DNA from 3 places in the Phocaeicola dorei genome. Region 2 is predicted to be linked to each of the others. Evidence: riboswitches for the same ligand, from Rfam matches in the RefSeq annotation. Region 2 holds a riboswitch; each other region holds the start of a gene.
What was found. A riboswitch is a leader RNA that binds a small molecule or an ion and turns the genes downstream of it on or off. The one in region 2 is predicted to bind cobalamin.
Positions count from the first base shown of each region.

Region 1: it holds a riboswitch for cobalamin, as region 2 does, so the genes downstream of both, GKD17_RS03990 (TonB-dependent receptor plug domain-containing protein) here and GKD17_RS10785 (TonB-dependent receptor plug domain-containing protein) in region 2, are expected to answer to the same signal.
Region 3: it holds a riboswitch for cobalamin, as region 2 does, so the genes downstream of both, GKD17_RS01995 (anaerobic ribonucleoside triphosphate reductase) here and GKD17_RS10785 (TonB-dependent receptor plug domain-containing protein) in region 2, are expected to answer to the same signal.

Region 1 is NZ_CP046176.1:1,035,662-1,040,734, reverse strand. It holds gene GKD17_RS04020 (pyridoxal phosphate-dependent aminotransferase) at 1-248, shown strand, start outside; gene GKD17_RS04015 (bifunctional 3-deoxy-7-phosphoheptulonate synthase/chorismate mutase type II) at 268-1,335, shown strand; gene GKD17_RS04010 (prephenate dehydrogenase) at 1,340-2,113, shown strand; gene GKD17_RS04005 (hypothetical protein) at 2,176-2,370, opposite strand; gene GKD17_RS04000 (DUF2089 family protein) at 2,370-2,651, opposite strand; gene GKD17_RS03995 (alpha/beta hydrolase) at 2,653-3,624, opposite strand; cobalamin riboswitch at 3,888-4,115, shown strand; gene GKD17_RS03990 (TonB-dependent receptor plug domain-containing protein) at 4,181-5,073, shown strand, end outside.
Region 2 is NZ_CP046176.1:2,577,730-2,582,802, forward strand. It holds gene nrdG (anaerobic ribonucleoside-triphosphate reductase activating protein) at 1-387, shown strand, start outside; gene GKD17_RS10780 (sirohydrochlorin cobaltochelatase) at 437-1,633, opposite strand; gene GKD17_RS10785 (TonB-dependent receptor plug domain-containing protein) at 1,667-3,727, opposite strand; cobalamin riboswitch at 3,860-4,058, opposite strand; gene GKD17_RS10790 (TonB-dependent receptor) at 4,100-5,073, opposite strand, start outside.
Region 3 is NZ_CP046176.1:474,769-479,841, forward strand. It holds gene rseP (RIP metalloprotease RseP) at 1-224, shown strand, start outside; gene nrdG (anaerobic ribonucleoside-triphosphate reductase activating protein) at 796-1,254, opposite strand; gene GKD17_RS01995 (anaerobic ribonucleoside triphosphate reductase) at 1,260-3,536, opposite strand; cobalamin riboswitch at 3,567-3,749, opposite strand; gene trhA (PAQR family membrane homeostasis protein TrhA) at 3,831-4,466, opposite strand; gene GKD17_RS02005 (CCA tRNA nucleotidyltransferase) at 4,471-5,073, opposite strand, start outside.

The DNA of each region.
Region 1 (5,073 bases), 1.5 Mb from region 2:
AAGAGATTATGAAAGTACTCGGTTGTAGCTTTGATCCCAATCAGGTAGGTATGTTCCTTTGGGGACGTATTCCCGAATCTTACAATGACGTGGAAGAACTGACCGAAAAAGTTTTGCACGAAGCACGTGTGTTCATCACTCCGGGTTTCATCTTCGGCAGTAACGGCAAACGCTATATACGTATTTCCCTCTGTGCCAAAGAAGAAAAACTGGCTGAAGCACTGGAAAGAATTAAAAAGATAATGTAACAAAACAAAATATCAGATTATGGAATTAGATTTAAAACCCATCGAACTTCCGGGAATTGAAAAAAAACGCCCGATGATTATCGCCGGCCCATGTAGTGCCGAAACAGAACAGCAAGTTATGGATACAGCTCTCATGCTGGCCAATAAAGGCATCAAGATTTTCCGTGCCGGCATTTGGAAACCGCGTACCAAACCGGGAGGTTTCGAAGGCATCGGTGTAGATGGCCTGGCATGGCTGAAACGTGTGAAACAGGAAACCGGTATGTATGTTGCCACCGAAGTGGCTACAGCCAAACACGTTTACGAATGTTTAAAGGCAGGTATTGATGTGCTTTGGATTGGCGCACGCACCACTGCCAACCCGTTTGCCGTGCAGGAAATTGCTGATGCTCTGAAAGGTGTGGACATTCCTATATTGATTAAAAACCCTGTCAACCCTGACCTTGAATTGTGGATTGGAGCTTTCGAGCGCATCAATAATGCAGGTTTGAAGCAACTGGGTGCTATCCATCGCGGATTCTCTTCTTATGATAAAAAGATTTACCGTAACCTGCCTCAATGGCATATCCCTATCGAATTGCGTCGCCGCATTCCCGAACTACCGATTTTCTGTGATCCCAGCCATATCGGTGGCAAGCGCGAGTTGGTAGCTCCCCTCTGCCAGCAGGCGATGGACTTAGGTTTTGACGGTTTAATCGTAGAATCACACTGCAATCCCGACTGTGCATGGAGCGATGCCGCCCAACAAGTCACTCCCGATGTGCTGGACTATATCCTAAATCTGCTAGTCATCCGCAAAGAAACCCAAACCACCGAAAACCTGGGCGAACTGCGTAACCAAATCGATGATTGCGACAATGAGATTATCGAGGTATTGGCAAAACGTATGCGTGTCTGCCGTGAAATCGGTACATTCAAGAAAGAACATGATATGACCATTCTGCAGACAGGCCGTTACAATGAAATTCTAGACAAGCGCGGTGCACAAGGCTCACTGTGCGGCATGGACTCAGATTTCATTAAAAAAGTATTCGAAGCCATCCACGAAGAAAGCGTAAGGCAACAAATGGAAATCATAAATAAGTAAACCGATGAGAATATTAATTTTAGGAGCCGGTAAAATGGGCTCCTTCTTTACCGATGTATTGAGCTTCCAGCACGAAACCGCCGTATTTGATGTAGACCCGAAACGCCTTCGTTTTGTTTACAATACCTACCGATATACCACACTCGAAGAGATTGAAGAATTCAAGCCCGAACTGGTTATCAATGCGGCAACCGTGAAATATACACTGGATGCTTTTCACCAAGTATTGCCTGCTCTCCCCAAGGATTGCATCATCAGCGATATTGCCTCGGTAAAGACCGGACTGAAAGAATTTTATGACCAATGCGGATTCCGTTATGTGTCTACTCACCCCATGTTCGGTCCCACATTTGCCAACCTAGACAAACTGAGCACCGAAAATGCCATCATCATCAGCGAAGGGGACCATTTGGGTAAAATCTTCTTCAAAGACTTATACCAAAACCTTGGTCTGAATATCTTTGAGTATACCTTCGACGAGCACGATGAGACAGTGGCCTATTCACTGTCTATCCCTTTTGTTTCCACTTTTGTTTTTGCGGCAGTGATGAAGCATCAGGACGCTCCCGGTACTACTTTCAAACGCCACATGAAGATAGCTAAAGGAGTACTAAGCGAAGACGACTACCTGTTGCAGGAAATTTTATTCAATCCCCGCACCCCGGCACAGGTAGAAGGTATCCGTACAGAATTAAATGAGCTGTTGGATATCATCAACAAGAAAGATGCTGCGGGGATGCGTGCCTATCTTAGCAAGATTCGAGAAAAGATTAAATAACGCATCAGTATAACATAGAAGAGGATGTCAAAGCTCCAACAAGACTTTTTGCATCCTCTTTTTTATTTTATCCATAAAAATGATTTATCAACATATGGCACAACAGCCACACAATCAGATGCTCTGCCGCATAACACCACCAGGCAGGATTGGGACCGGACCGAAATGAGGCCCCCCAACGCTCCCCATACCAATGCCCACATACCGGCAATCTGTATAAACTGATTCACCGCTTTGCCTATCATTTTATTTCCCATTACTCATCCATTTTAGAAAGTCTATCAATTAAATCGTCCAAGATATTTCTCACCGTAGGGTAACTGACCCCCATACTTTTCGCCATGCCCTTCAAACTTCCGCTCGATTTGACAAACGCAAGAATAAACTGCTGCTCTTTATCTGAAAGCCGTGCCAGCACAGGCAGTTCAAAATCTCCGCACACTTCCGTGCGGCATTCTCCACAGAAAAGCCTACCCACCCTCAACGGTGCATTACACGCAGGGCATTGCAACGGCAAACGTTTCTTTATTTCTCCCATATCATTTCAGTTTTTTCACAAATGTACTGACAGAAGCTATCAAAGCATTGTTCACCGGCAGAGAAGGATTCCCATAAGTAAGCATCTGCTGCTGTACGGCCTTTGACTCACAATCTTTCAGCACATGGTTCATCTTATCAATCAAAAGCAGCTCGGCAGCCGGGCAACCCTTTTTCAGAAATTCGGCATCCTCCACCGATACCTGAATATCATTTTTACCCTGAACAATGAGAACCGGCACTTTGACGGAAGCAATCACCGTCCGGGGATTATACTTGAACCAGGAAATCAAATAAGGCTGGACAGAAGCCCGATACAATGATTGCAGATAAGCCGGCACGTCACTCACTTCCTTGCCGTTTTTCAAAGACCCGTTAATGGATGCCACCTCTTTCCGCACCGCTTCCGGATTCTGTTGAGCGGTCACTTGCGCCTCTATAATCTCGTAGGCAGGACGACCCGCACCGGCAATCGAGATATAGCCTTTCACCTTCGGCCGGTTCTGACAGGCCAACATTCCAATCAGCGCCCCTTCGCTATGTCCTGCCACCGTGATCGTCGTAAAACGTTTCTCTTTCGACAGGTAATCAATCCAGCCAGTTACATCGTTCACATAATCTTCAAAACGAAGTTTCGCTTCCTCCTTACCAGCCGACGCACTGGTTCCTATCCCCCGCTTGTCAAAGCGCAAGGAAGCGATGCCGTTTGCCGCCAAGCCTTCTGCCAGGAACTTCAACGAATTATTCCTCAAATTGCCAATGGCTGAATTACCATCCATATCCGTAGGTCCGGATCCGGCTATAATAAGCACCACCGGACAGGTTTTCACCCCACCGGGCAAAAGCAGTTTTCCTTTGATTTGTCCTTCCTTGGTGTTCAACACCACATTTTCTTCCAAAGGAAGCACCTGTGCCCGACAACAAAGACCGCACAGGAAAAATAAACCGGCTAAAATAAAATTCAAATGTTTCATCTATTACGTATTTTAAGATTATTCATTTAACAAATATAGTGATTATATTGAATAAAGCGAATCAATATTTGAATGTTGTTAAGCATCAGTTTTATTTTATTCAATACTATTTCATTTTATCTTCAACATGGATAGAATCAACTAGTTTTGCCACTAAAAAAGAACCGTTACACACGCCTACTTTTGCTGGGAAAGAAATAAATCTGCAACTAATTTCAAAAAAGGATTTTTTATCATTTCCCTTTTCTTATTCATCCAAACAAACTATCTTTGCCACGTTTTGTTCCGCGTACCTCCGACTGATGCGAGGAAGCGGATGAAAAGGGAATCAGGTGCAAGTCCTGAACAGTCCCGCTGCTGTAAGCTCCATCTACCCCTATAAGGGGATAGGTTTATTTATCCACTCACGCCACTGCCTGTATATATAATTAAGGTGGGAAGGCAAGTAAACAGGAGTAAGTCAGAAGACCTGCAAAACGTAAAGTCATCGACCGTCGCTTTCGAGGAAAGAGCAGCGGTAAGAATGCGGTATTTATTCATTAATATGTTTTTTTAAATGAAAGGAAATAACCAGGCTTATAAGCTATGGCTTTGTCTGCTTTGCAGCTTTATCCTATTGCCGCTTGAAATACAGGCACAGGAGAAAGGAGATTCCATTACCGGGAAAGTGCATAAAATAGACGAAGTTACGGTTACGGCTGAACGTACCAAGCAACAGGTTAAAAGTAGCAGTCCCTTCCAACAACTCGACAAGAAGCAATTGCAACAACAAGGCATTACGGATATTGCTGATGCTTTACGTCGCTTCTCAGGAGTCAACATAAAGGATTATGGGGGTGCAGGAGGAATGAAAACTATCTCCGTTCGGAGTTTAGGAGCCAAACATACAGCCGTAGTTTATGACGGGGTTACACTCAGTGATTGTCAAAGCGGACAAATAGACTTGTCTCGTTTCTCTATTGACAATATCCAGCAAATTTCACTGACCATTGGGGACAATGAAGATATTTTTGTACCGGCACGTACAGTTGCTTCTGCTGCCGCCTTAAAATTACAAAGCATATCCCCGGATTTTTCAAACAAAAAAAATCACTTGACGGGACAGATAAAGACAGGTTCTTTCGGGATGATTAATCCCCTTATCCGCTACGAACAAAAGTTTAACGAAAAGATTTCAGCATCTACCACTGGTGAATTTATGAGGGCAGATAACCTATATCCTTTCACTTTAGTCAACGGAGATTATGTTTCCAAAGAAAAACGCTATAACAACAACATTCAAACCTACAGAGGAGAACTGAATCTTTACATCAGCCCTAATAACAGAAGCACACTGAACGGAAAGATTTATTATTACGATACAAATCAGCAATTACCCGGTGCAGTCATTCTTTACAACGCGAAAAGCCGTGAGAAGTTACGCGAACGAAATTTCTTTTCACAAGTACA
Region 2 (5,073 bases):
CCCAATAGGTGCAAGGGCTGTCATAGCCCTCATTTGTTGGAAAATGTAGGAGAATCTTTAACGGAAGAAAGTCTTGGGCATCTTTTACAGAAGTATGGAAAGGCGGTGACTTGCGTCTGTTTTATGGGAGGCGATGCCGAACCCTTTGAAGTGGAAAGGTTGGCAGGATTTCTTCACCGACAGTCTATCGCTTTGGTAAAGGTGGGTTGGTATTCGGGGAAGAATGAATTGCCGGAAGGTCTTTCCGTTCAGAACTTTGAATATATAAAGTTGGGACCGTATATTGAAAAATTGGGTGGCTTGAAATCTCCTGATACCAATCAGCATTTCTATCGGATATACGGGGATGAGATGAAAGATATTACCTATCGGTTTTGGCGTATCTGAAAAAGGCGGAAATAAATTCCGCCTTTTTCAGATAAATATATTAAGTTGGTTATGCTTCCGGTTGATAGTCTTCACCATTCTCCCATGCACTGTCGTCATTCCAGTTTTCATATAAATGGTTTACCCAAATTTGGCGAATCTCAGGATAACTGCCAAGGGCTTTCATATTACATCCGTCTTTAATACCATGATCAGCTCCGGCTTGATCTATCGGGTGGCTTTCGAATGTTCTGTCCACTTTGAATCCTAATTTCTCCAAACGTTCACGCCAGCTATATTCATTTGTATTGATTTCCACATTACTTACATCGTCATCTTCGGCCATAGCTTCCAATCCCCAAAGGTCGTTGTGGGCATGGTCACCGGCAATTGACATGAAAGGTGCAAGATAAACATTTACTTCTGATGGGTTCAGGCCGTTCTTTTCGCAATAGCTCATCACCTTAGAGTACATACAGTCGGGATATTGGGTTTTGTCAAATCCTTCTACAGGAATTCTATTAGCCGGTTCTTCCTCTATTTCTTTCGGGAAGAAAAGCATGTCACCATAATCCACAGTACCTACAAAGATATTGTTGTTGGCAGCAAGTTCCTGCAATGCTTTTTCCATGTCAGAGTACTTTTTGTTAGCATTGTAATTCTCATCCGGATTACCGTGTCCCATTAGAAGCACGATGTTGTTCTTGTCTGCTAATTTAGACTCATAGTGTTTGTAAAGTATCTCTGCTACATCTTTAGTATCTTCTGCACTGGAAAGAAGGTTGGCACCCTTCAATACATCAATATGCGGATACCATTGAATCATAAAGTATTTTTTTACATCAGTATTCATTAATGAAAGATATTCTTCGCCTGGAATTACATGCAATGATTGTACAGCCACACGTTTGTATCCTGCATCGCCTATTGCTTTCAACCATTGGTCCAATTCATAACGTGCTATGCCGGTAGATGCTTCTACACGTCCGATACATGTACGTGAAGTAAATGACATATAAATATCCGTATTGGGGAATTTAGCTTTAAAATCCTCAATCACATCATCATAAACAGAAAGGGACTCATTATAGGTACTGCCAAAAGTACAGAGCAAAATGGCTGTGTCGTGTTGCTTGGTTCTGGTTACTACATCCACAGCAGGATTAACAGTACTTTCTTCATCATCATTGTCACTACAGGAACTGAATCCTGTGCAAGTTGCGGCAGCAACAAAAGCCGCCATCAGATAATACTTGAATTGTTTCATACGAATAAAAATTAATTTATAAATTGTTGGTTATTAATTGTTTTTGAATTTAATGAGGGCGGAGACATAAAAAGTTCTTCCGGGAGTTGATGTGGCACGATTCCGTCCGAAAGGAGTACGGTCTACATAGTCAAATACATTATCTACCCCGGCATTCATCGTTAATGACCACCGTTTCATTTTTAATAATGAGTGGGCTGTGTTGATACGCCAAGTTTGGAATCCGTCGGCATTATTATCATTTATATAACGGCGTGTAGACTGATATCTGCCATAGATGCCGATACCCAAACGATACAGTTTCCATGAATGTTGCCATAAGACATTTAAATTTGCATTATGGCTGGAAGTAGCATCAATAGGAAGATATTTCATATAATCTATACCTTTGTTAGGATATTGCGCTTTTGGATCAGCATAACTATATCCGCCGGCAAGGCTGAGAGATTTTGCAGGACGATAGTTGAAGGTGAAATCCATACCATAAATACGTGCCTTTGTCAGATTCTTATATTGTTTGCTCTTTTCTACTTCAAGAAACTTTTCATCGGGAGTTACGGAAATTTCAACCAACTCAATCATGTTGTGAAGATAATTCATGTATCCGGTTAAACTGGCTTGGAATTTTTGCCCTACGTACTCGATACCGATTGAAGCATATTGTGAGGTTTGTGCTTTTAGATTTGTGTTGCCATGATATGCAGTCAAGGCACCGCCTCCGATAACGCCGGTATAATTATAATAAAGTTCTTTAATAGTGGGTGCTTTGTAGCCTAAAGCATAAGAAGCACGCAAATTAATATGTTCTCCGGGTTTATAAAGTCCTGATATTTTCGGACTGAAATTCAATCCTGTTTCCTTGTGTTGTGTTCCTCGTACCCCGGCAGTCAGAACCAGATTTTCTCTGGCTGTCCATTCCTCCTGTATATAAGCTGCCAACGTATAAACGGAAGCGCGGTCACCGTCAATGTGATGAGGTGATTCCAAATGATTGTACTGATATTCGATTCCTGCATTTAAAATATGGTCCTCTCCAAGATAAAATACACTTTTTACCTGGCCTAATATTTGTTTCTGAATACTTTGTTTGATACGTTGACCGGCAAAGTAGGTGATACGTTCATGGCGGTCATTGTCTAGAAAATAATCAGTATGCTCGTTTAGCTTATAGTCATAGAAGTAACCGTATCTGCCATACGAGAGGTCTGCAGTCAGATAATTCCGTTTTCCTAATTTATATTTACTTCCTACTGCAAATGTATAGTTGCGATAATAAAAATCGTTGGCTTGATATTTCCAAGGACCGTGTGTACGCATTACCCAACGCTCATAATAAGTGCCTTCTGCAGTGAGGTCTAGTTTGCGATTGACTTGCCATTCAATGTTCTCGGACAGGGTATAGTTTGAAGAACGGTTTACGGTCAACATAGTAGAGCCGGATTTCAATTGATTCTGATCCCACTGCAGGTCTGTATTCCGCCAGCCATCGGTATGCCGGAAGTTGATTCCGGTTACAGATTTTATCTTTCCATAATTAAAGCCGAAACTGGTACTTTGACGTATATCACCATATTCACCTATGCGGGATGTATTGGTGAGCTCCATTTTTTCACGGTTACGTTTGGTTATGATATTGATAACTCCGGCTATTGCGTCACTGCCATAAAGTGAAGAAGCGGCCCCTTTTACAATCTCTATGCGTTCTATATTAGCTGGATTTAATTGATTCAAGTCGTTTTGCCCTCCTACATCGCCATTCATTCTTTTTCCATTTATCATGATCAGGATATAGTCATTGTTCAATCCGTTTAGTTGGATATGGCTCCCCATATCACCATCATGAAAGGTCAATGAAGGACTAAGACCACTGAGCAAATCGTCTATACTGCGTGCCTGATATTGTTCCAAAGCTTTGCTGGTTATTACTTCAGTCTGTACGGGAGCATCTTTCAGATAATGTTCAGTACCTGTACCCGTGATGACCACTTCATTCAGTAATACGGACAATTCTTTATCGTCTTTATCTTTGAGAATACTTTGGGCACTTGCAATTTGTGTACCTAATAGTAGAATAGCAGGAAGTAAATACCTCATATTGTGTTTTATTTAATTTGCAAAATAAAACATCAAGTTTCCCTCTGATAAAGAGGAATGCCACAAAGGAATAGACGTTGGAAAACGCTTGTTCGAATGGACACATACTTCTAATCCTGGAAGCTTGGTGTTTATTGTTCAACAGACTTAGCAGGTATTCTGGCTTTCCTCTGATTGGAAACCTTCCCATTTCTTCAAATGAAACAGTGGTTTTGGACTATCCAATCAACATAATGAGGATTTACAGCTGCAGGTACAGCCCCGGATTTACACCGGATTCCCTTGCATCGGGCTATGTGATAGCCCGATTACTAATTCTGTTGCAAAGATATAGGTTTATTTTATATTATCTTCGATAAGTCTTTGATTTTTTTAGCTTTTAAATTTTAAAGACAAACTGATATAGAATGAACGTCCGGGGGTAAGAGTTGCATAATTGCTGTTATAAGGACGATCATCCGTATAATCGAACAGGTTTTCTATGCCACATCCGGGTTCTATGATTACAGATTTTAAGTTGAAAGAATGGCGTGTGTTTAAATCCCACAATTGATAGTCGGGAGCATAGCCATAACTTTTAGAGAAACGTTTGCTGTTGATACGACCGTTCAAATTTATGTTCAACCGATATATCTTCCATGAATGCGCCCATTGGGCATTGATATTGTATGCGTTTTTAATACTTTTGTCGATGGGTTGTTCCAATTCCACGTCTTGGGTATTAAGATGAGTATATCCTCCGCTTAAATTGAACCCGGCACCTAGGTATGCATTGGCGGATACATTGATTCCGTATACTTTAGCCTCCGCTATATTATCACGTTGACGAACTTCCTTATGACCATATTGCTCCATAGCTTTATCTCCCGTGGCAATCGTATTATAATCTATCATGTCACGAATATTATTATAAAAAGCATTGACTGATACAGAAAAACGCTCATGTACATACTCTGCACTCAATGAGAAATAATCATTCTTTTCCGGCTTTAAATCCAAATTGCCTATTGTTAACCTGTCATTTTTTTTAGCTATGTCAGTGGCATAGAGTTCAGACAGGGTAGGAGTTCGGAAACCTGCTGCATAGGAGGCACGGAAATTGAATTTGCCGGGTTTATACATCAGTGCTACATTGGGAGTGGCATGATTTTTGAAATTTTCATGATAAATGTAACGTACACCGATCAAAGCCTGTAGATTTCTCAGTAACTTTATTTCATCTTGTGCAAACAAGGCCAGTGTATAAGCATCTTCTTTAGCTATATTGTCTGTTTGACTTTTCAAGACATCAACGATATATTCTGTGCCGACTGAAAGTTTGTGCCGGCCACCTAATTTAAAGATAC
Region 3 (5,073 bases), 2.1 Mb from region 2:
TTTGGGAAATGACTGCTTTTCTGTCAATCATCCTTGCGTTTATGAATATTCTGCCTATTCCGGCATTGGATGGCGGACATGTATTATTCCTGCTTTATGAAATCATTGCCCGTCGTAAGCCGAGTGACAAATTTATGGAATATGCGCAGATGGTAGGTATGTTTCTATTGTTTGCCTTGCTCATTTGGGCGAACTTTAATGATATCATGCGATTCTTGTTCTAAGTTTGCATGACAGAAAAGGACACGGCATTTTTATAACAATGCCGATAGGCACGGATTTCCGCAAAGATTGAATCAATCATCTTTGCGGAAATCTGCGTTTTTTATATTGTTTTTCTCCCGTGGTGAAAAAAAGACATAAAAAAAGAGCGAAAGTTCTTATCAAACCCGCTCACATCCTGAAGAACCCCCCTCCATAATGGGGTTCTTTTCATCTTTCTCGTCTCAGTTGCGTTATCCTCTCTCTTGTACCTAAAAAAACAGCTCTTTTAATACCTATAAAACTAATTTCCTGAAAACTTTCTTTTTCTAATTACCTTAAATCTTGCTGCTAATACCTTTCTAAATCAATCTTTCTTTACCTAAATCTAATACCTTAAATTAAAATCTTTACCTTAATACTTAATACCTAATTTTGTTCTTTTCTTTATTAACTTAATATTTGGTTTCACAACCACATTGCAAAGGTACGGCTTTTCTTGATATTAGCAAGTAAATAGATGCTGAAAAACATAAAAAAGGGTGAATTCATGATATATATCAAGAAAACACCCTTTTTTTATTTCTTTTAGCGTTATCGCACACGGATGATGCGTTGGTTACTGCTTCCCCTAAATTCCAAGTAAGGAGAGTACAAATCCGGCTCGAATCGTCCGTCTACTATAACATCCACATAATCCAGTACCGGTTTTAACATTTCATCGTTTTGTATTTGTTCAAATGTATATCCTGTATAACACCAGATGTTTTGTCCGGTAGCTTCTTTGATCTGTTTGACTAGAGCCAGGAATTCTTGAGGATGATAAAGTGGATCTCCACCGGAAAAGGTGATTCCGTCCAATAATGGATTAGCATTTATTTCGCAGATAATTTTTTCTATTTTTTCCGGTGTGAGCGGAGTGCCTGCCGATGGGTTCCAGGATTCGGGATTCTGGCAACCGCGACAATGGTGACGGCATCCGGCTAGATAGATAGAATAGCGGATGCCTTCACCGTCGACTATTGTTTCAGGATAGGTAAATAACAAGTTCATGCTGATTATCCATGCTTTACCCGGTCACGCTCTTCGGCACGCTTGGCTGAATTCCAAGTGCTGAGGTCGCCTGTCAAATACCCGGTAATGCGACGCATTCGCATTATATTCTCGCTCTGGCAAACAGGGCACTTGTCGTAAATGACCCCTTTGTAACCGCAAGCCTGACAAGTATCAACAGGATGATTGATGGAACCGTATCCAATGCCTTCGTCATGCATTACTTTTACAATCTTGGCTATGGCTTTTACATTTTTCTGAGCTTCTCCGTCCAGTTCTACGTAAGTGATATGTCCTCCGCGGGTAATGGCGTGGAAAGGAGCTTCCCGTTTTATCTTCTCGGTGATGGTGATGGGCTCTTTTACATCTACGTGGAAAGAGTTTACATAATAGTCATTATCCGTCACGCCGGGAATGATGCCGTATTTGCGGCGGTCCATACGGGTGAATCGTCCGGAAAGTCCTTCGGCAGGCGTGGCAAGTACGGAGAAATTCAACTGATATTTCTGTTTGTATTCGTCTGCCACTTTATTCATTTCCGTAACGGCTTCGAATAATGTATCCCATGCTTTCTGGCTATGTGCGTGACCTTCTCCATAAAGAGCCATCATGGCATTGTGCCCGCCGATAAAGCCTATCCCCAATGTGCCTTGACGCAATACATCCCCCACCTGGTCGTTGGGCGAAAGTTTTCCTCCGCCTTTCCACACATCATTCCCCATCATGAACGGGAACTGGCGTGCCAAGGCTGTACGTTGATACTGGTAGCGTGCATACAATTGTTCGGCGATTAGTTCGGACAAAGCATGTACACTTTCTATGAATATTTCTTTTGCTTTTCTTTCTATGGCCTCTTTTTTGCCTGATTCTTCCAGACTTTCTGCCTTGATGCGTGCTTCGATGGCCAGCCGGGGCATATTCATAGTGGTGAATGACAGGTTGCCACGTCCTAATGAACTTTTTTCACCCGCTACATTTTCGTATACGCGGGTACGGCATCCCATAGTTGCCAGTTCATAGCGGTAACGTTTAGGGTCCTTGATATCCCATTTCTCATTTTTGTTATAAGGAGTATCCAAAAACATAAAATTAGGGAACAAGGCTTTTGCGGTGGTACGGCAAGCTTTCAGAAACAAGTCGAAATTGGGAGCTTGGAATTCCATGTTGCCTTCCAGTGCCGCTTCGAAATTTTCCATGGCTTTCTTATAGTCCTCTTCGGAATAAGATACTCCGTCTTTAACCTTGAATATCTGTATGGGGAAGACTGGTACTTCGCCACGGGTACCCAGGCCTTCGATGGTAGCTTTCAGCAGTTCCTCTATGACCATGCGGCCTTCGGGAGAAGTGTCTGTTCCATAATTGATGGAACTGAATACGACTTGATTTCCCCCTCGCGAATGCATGGTGTTCAGGTTGTGGATGAATCCTTCCATTGCCTGATGTGTATCTTTGCGCGTCATGGCGTATGCTTTCTCTTCAATTTTCTTGAGAGCCTCTGTTCCGGGTTCTTTTCCTTCTACTTCTATATAAAACTCGGTTAAAGTTTTCAGATGTTTGCGAAATGTCTTCCGTACCCCTTCCGCCATAAAGAAGTCGAAGGCGGGGATAGCCTGTCCGCCATGTTGCTCGTTCTGGTTTGTCTGGAATATGATGGTGGCCAGAGTGGCATAACTTTGAATGGACTGTGGAGTACGGATACTTCCGTTTTTAGTGCGGAAGCCGCGTTCGAACAAGTCATCCAGGTCATATTGGATACAAGTGGTAGTCTTGGTGGGATAGTAATCCAAATCATGTATATGTATGTCGCCCAACTGATGCGCTTCGGCATATTTTTTAGGCAACAAATATTTATAGGTATAGTCTTTAGTAACTTCCGAGGCAAAAGTCATCATCTGTCCGGCGGGAGTATGGCTGGACATGTTGGCATTACTCAGGTTGACATCATTTTTGTCGATGGCTACAATGCCGTCCATGATGTGCTTCATTTGCGTTTTACGGTCGCGTTCCGTATTCCGCCATTCGCGATAAATAATGTATTTCTTAGCCACTTCGGGACGTACTTTCATCAGTTCCTTTTCTACCAGATCCTGAATCTCTTCCACACTGATGGTTGGAGATACAAAATTGCTGATAACCCGCATGGTAATTTCAGCAATCAGTTTGTCTTCATTGTCAATTCCGGAGGCATGGAATGCCTTGCCGATTGCATTTTTAATTTTACTGATGGAAAAGTCTTCCCGCTTTCCATCACGCTTAATAATACAAATCTCAGCGTAATTCATTGTTGGAAAAATTAATTGTTAATTTAAAAAACTTGGCTGTCCTTCCAGGCAGGTTTTCTGACTTATCTCTCCCTTAAAACGCCTTCCCGCAAATAGTTTTGTAGTGGCATATTGTTTCAGTTCAACGAGAATTACAGCAGCGGGTACTGTTGCTGATTTTCACGGCATTCCCTCTTAGAAGGGGTTAACTTCACCTTGTCGGACGGCTACAAAGGTATAACATTTTGGGAAACTTTCTGTTTAAAAAATAAATAAAAGTTTTCCAAAACGGATAACTTATTGAAGATGGGAGGGTTATAAAATGTACCACAATGCCATCATATGGCAGATTGTTCCTCCTAATACAAACAGATGGAAAACAGAGTGCATATAGGGCAATTGGGGGAAGGAATAAAAGACAGCTCCGGTGATGTAAGACACTCCTTCGCCGATTAACCAATAAATAAAAACAGGAGGTACATGTTGGCAGAGCGGCTTGAAACCTACAAAAATGCTGCATCCCATGGCTATATAGCAAATTGTTTCCAGGTTGCTATGTTCTTTCAGGTTACAAAAACATAGAATGATCCCGGCGAGGGCGCATAGCCATACGAAACTAAGAATTCCCCATCCCCAATAATCTGCTTCCCGCAAGGCTATCAGCATGATGGGGGAATAGCTTCCTGCGATATGCAGATAAATCGAAGCATGATCGAATTTGCGCAACACTTCGCGGTGAGGAGATGGTTTGCTGGCATGATACCAGGTGGAGCTGATATAGGAAGACAGCATACCGAATAGATAGAGCCACATGCCACCTGTTGCCCACGGATTGCCACTTTTCATGGCAGTAAGCAACAGATAACCGCCGCCGGCGATACCTATCAGGATACCAACACCATGTGACAGGGTATTGGCCCACTCTTCTCCTTTGGTATAGTGTATGGTCAATTTCTTATAAGTTTTTGGGTGTTAATCCCATGCTTTTTGCTTTCTTCAACATGTGTTCTAAAGCAGCATCATGTTCATTAGGGATGATTCCATCCAGTATGGCATCCTTGATAGAACTTTTCAGACTGCCTATTTCACGGCAGGGCTGCAGGTCGAATATCCGCATAATTTCTTCTCCGTCTACCGGAGGTTGGAAATTGCGTATCCAGTCTTTTTCTTCCAGGTCTTTCAGTTTCTGGCGTACCAGTTTGAAGTTATCCAGGAATTTTTGTTTTCGTGCTTCATTTTTTGAAGTGATGTCCGCTTCGCACAGCATCATCAAGTCGTCAATATCATCTCCGGCTTCAAAAAGCAGACGTCGCACGGCGGAATCAGTTACTACATCATCTGCGATAACAATGGGACGCATGTGCAGGCTGACTAACTTTTGGACATATTTCATCTTCTCATTCATGGGCAGTTTCATCTTGCGGAAGAGGTCCGGAATCATTTTCTCACCGATAAAGTTATGATTATGGAAAGTCCATCCTATACGTGGTTCCCAGCGTTTGGTACGTGGCTTGCCTATATCATGCAACAGAGTGGCCCAACGTAGCCATAGGTTGTC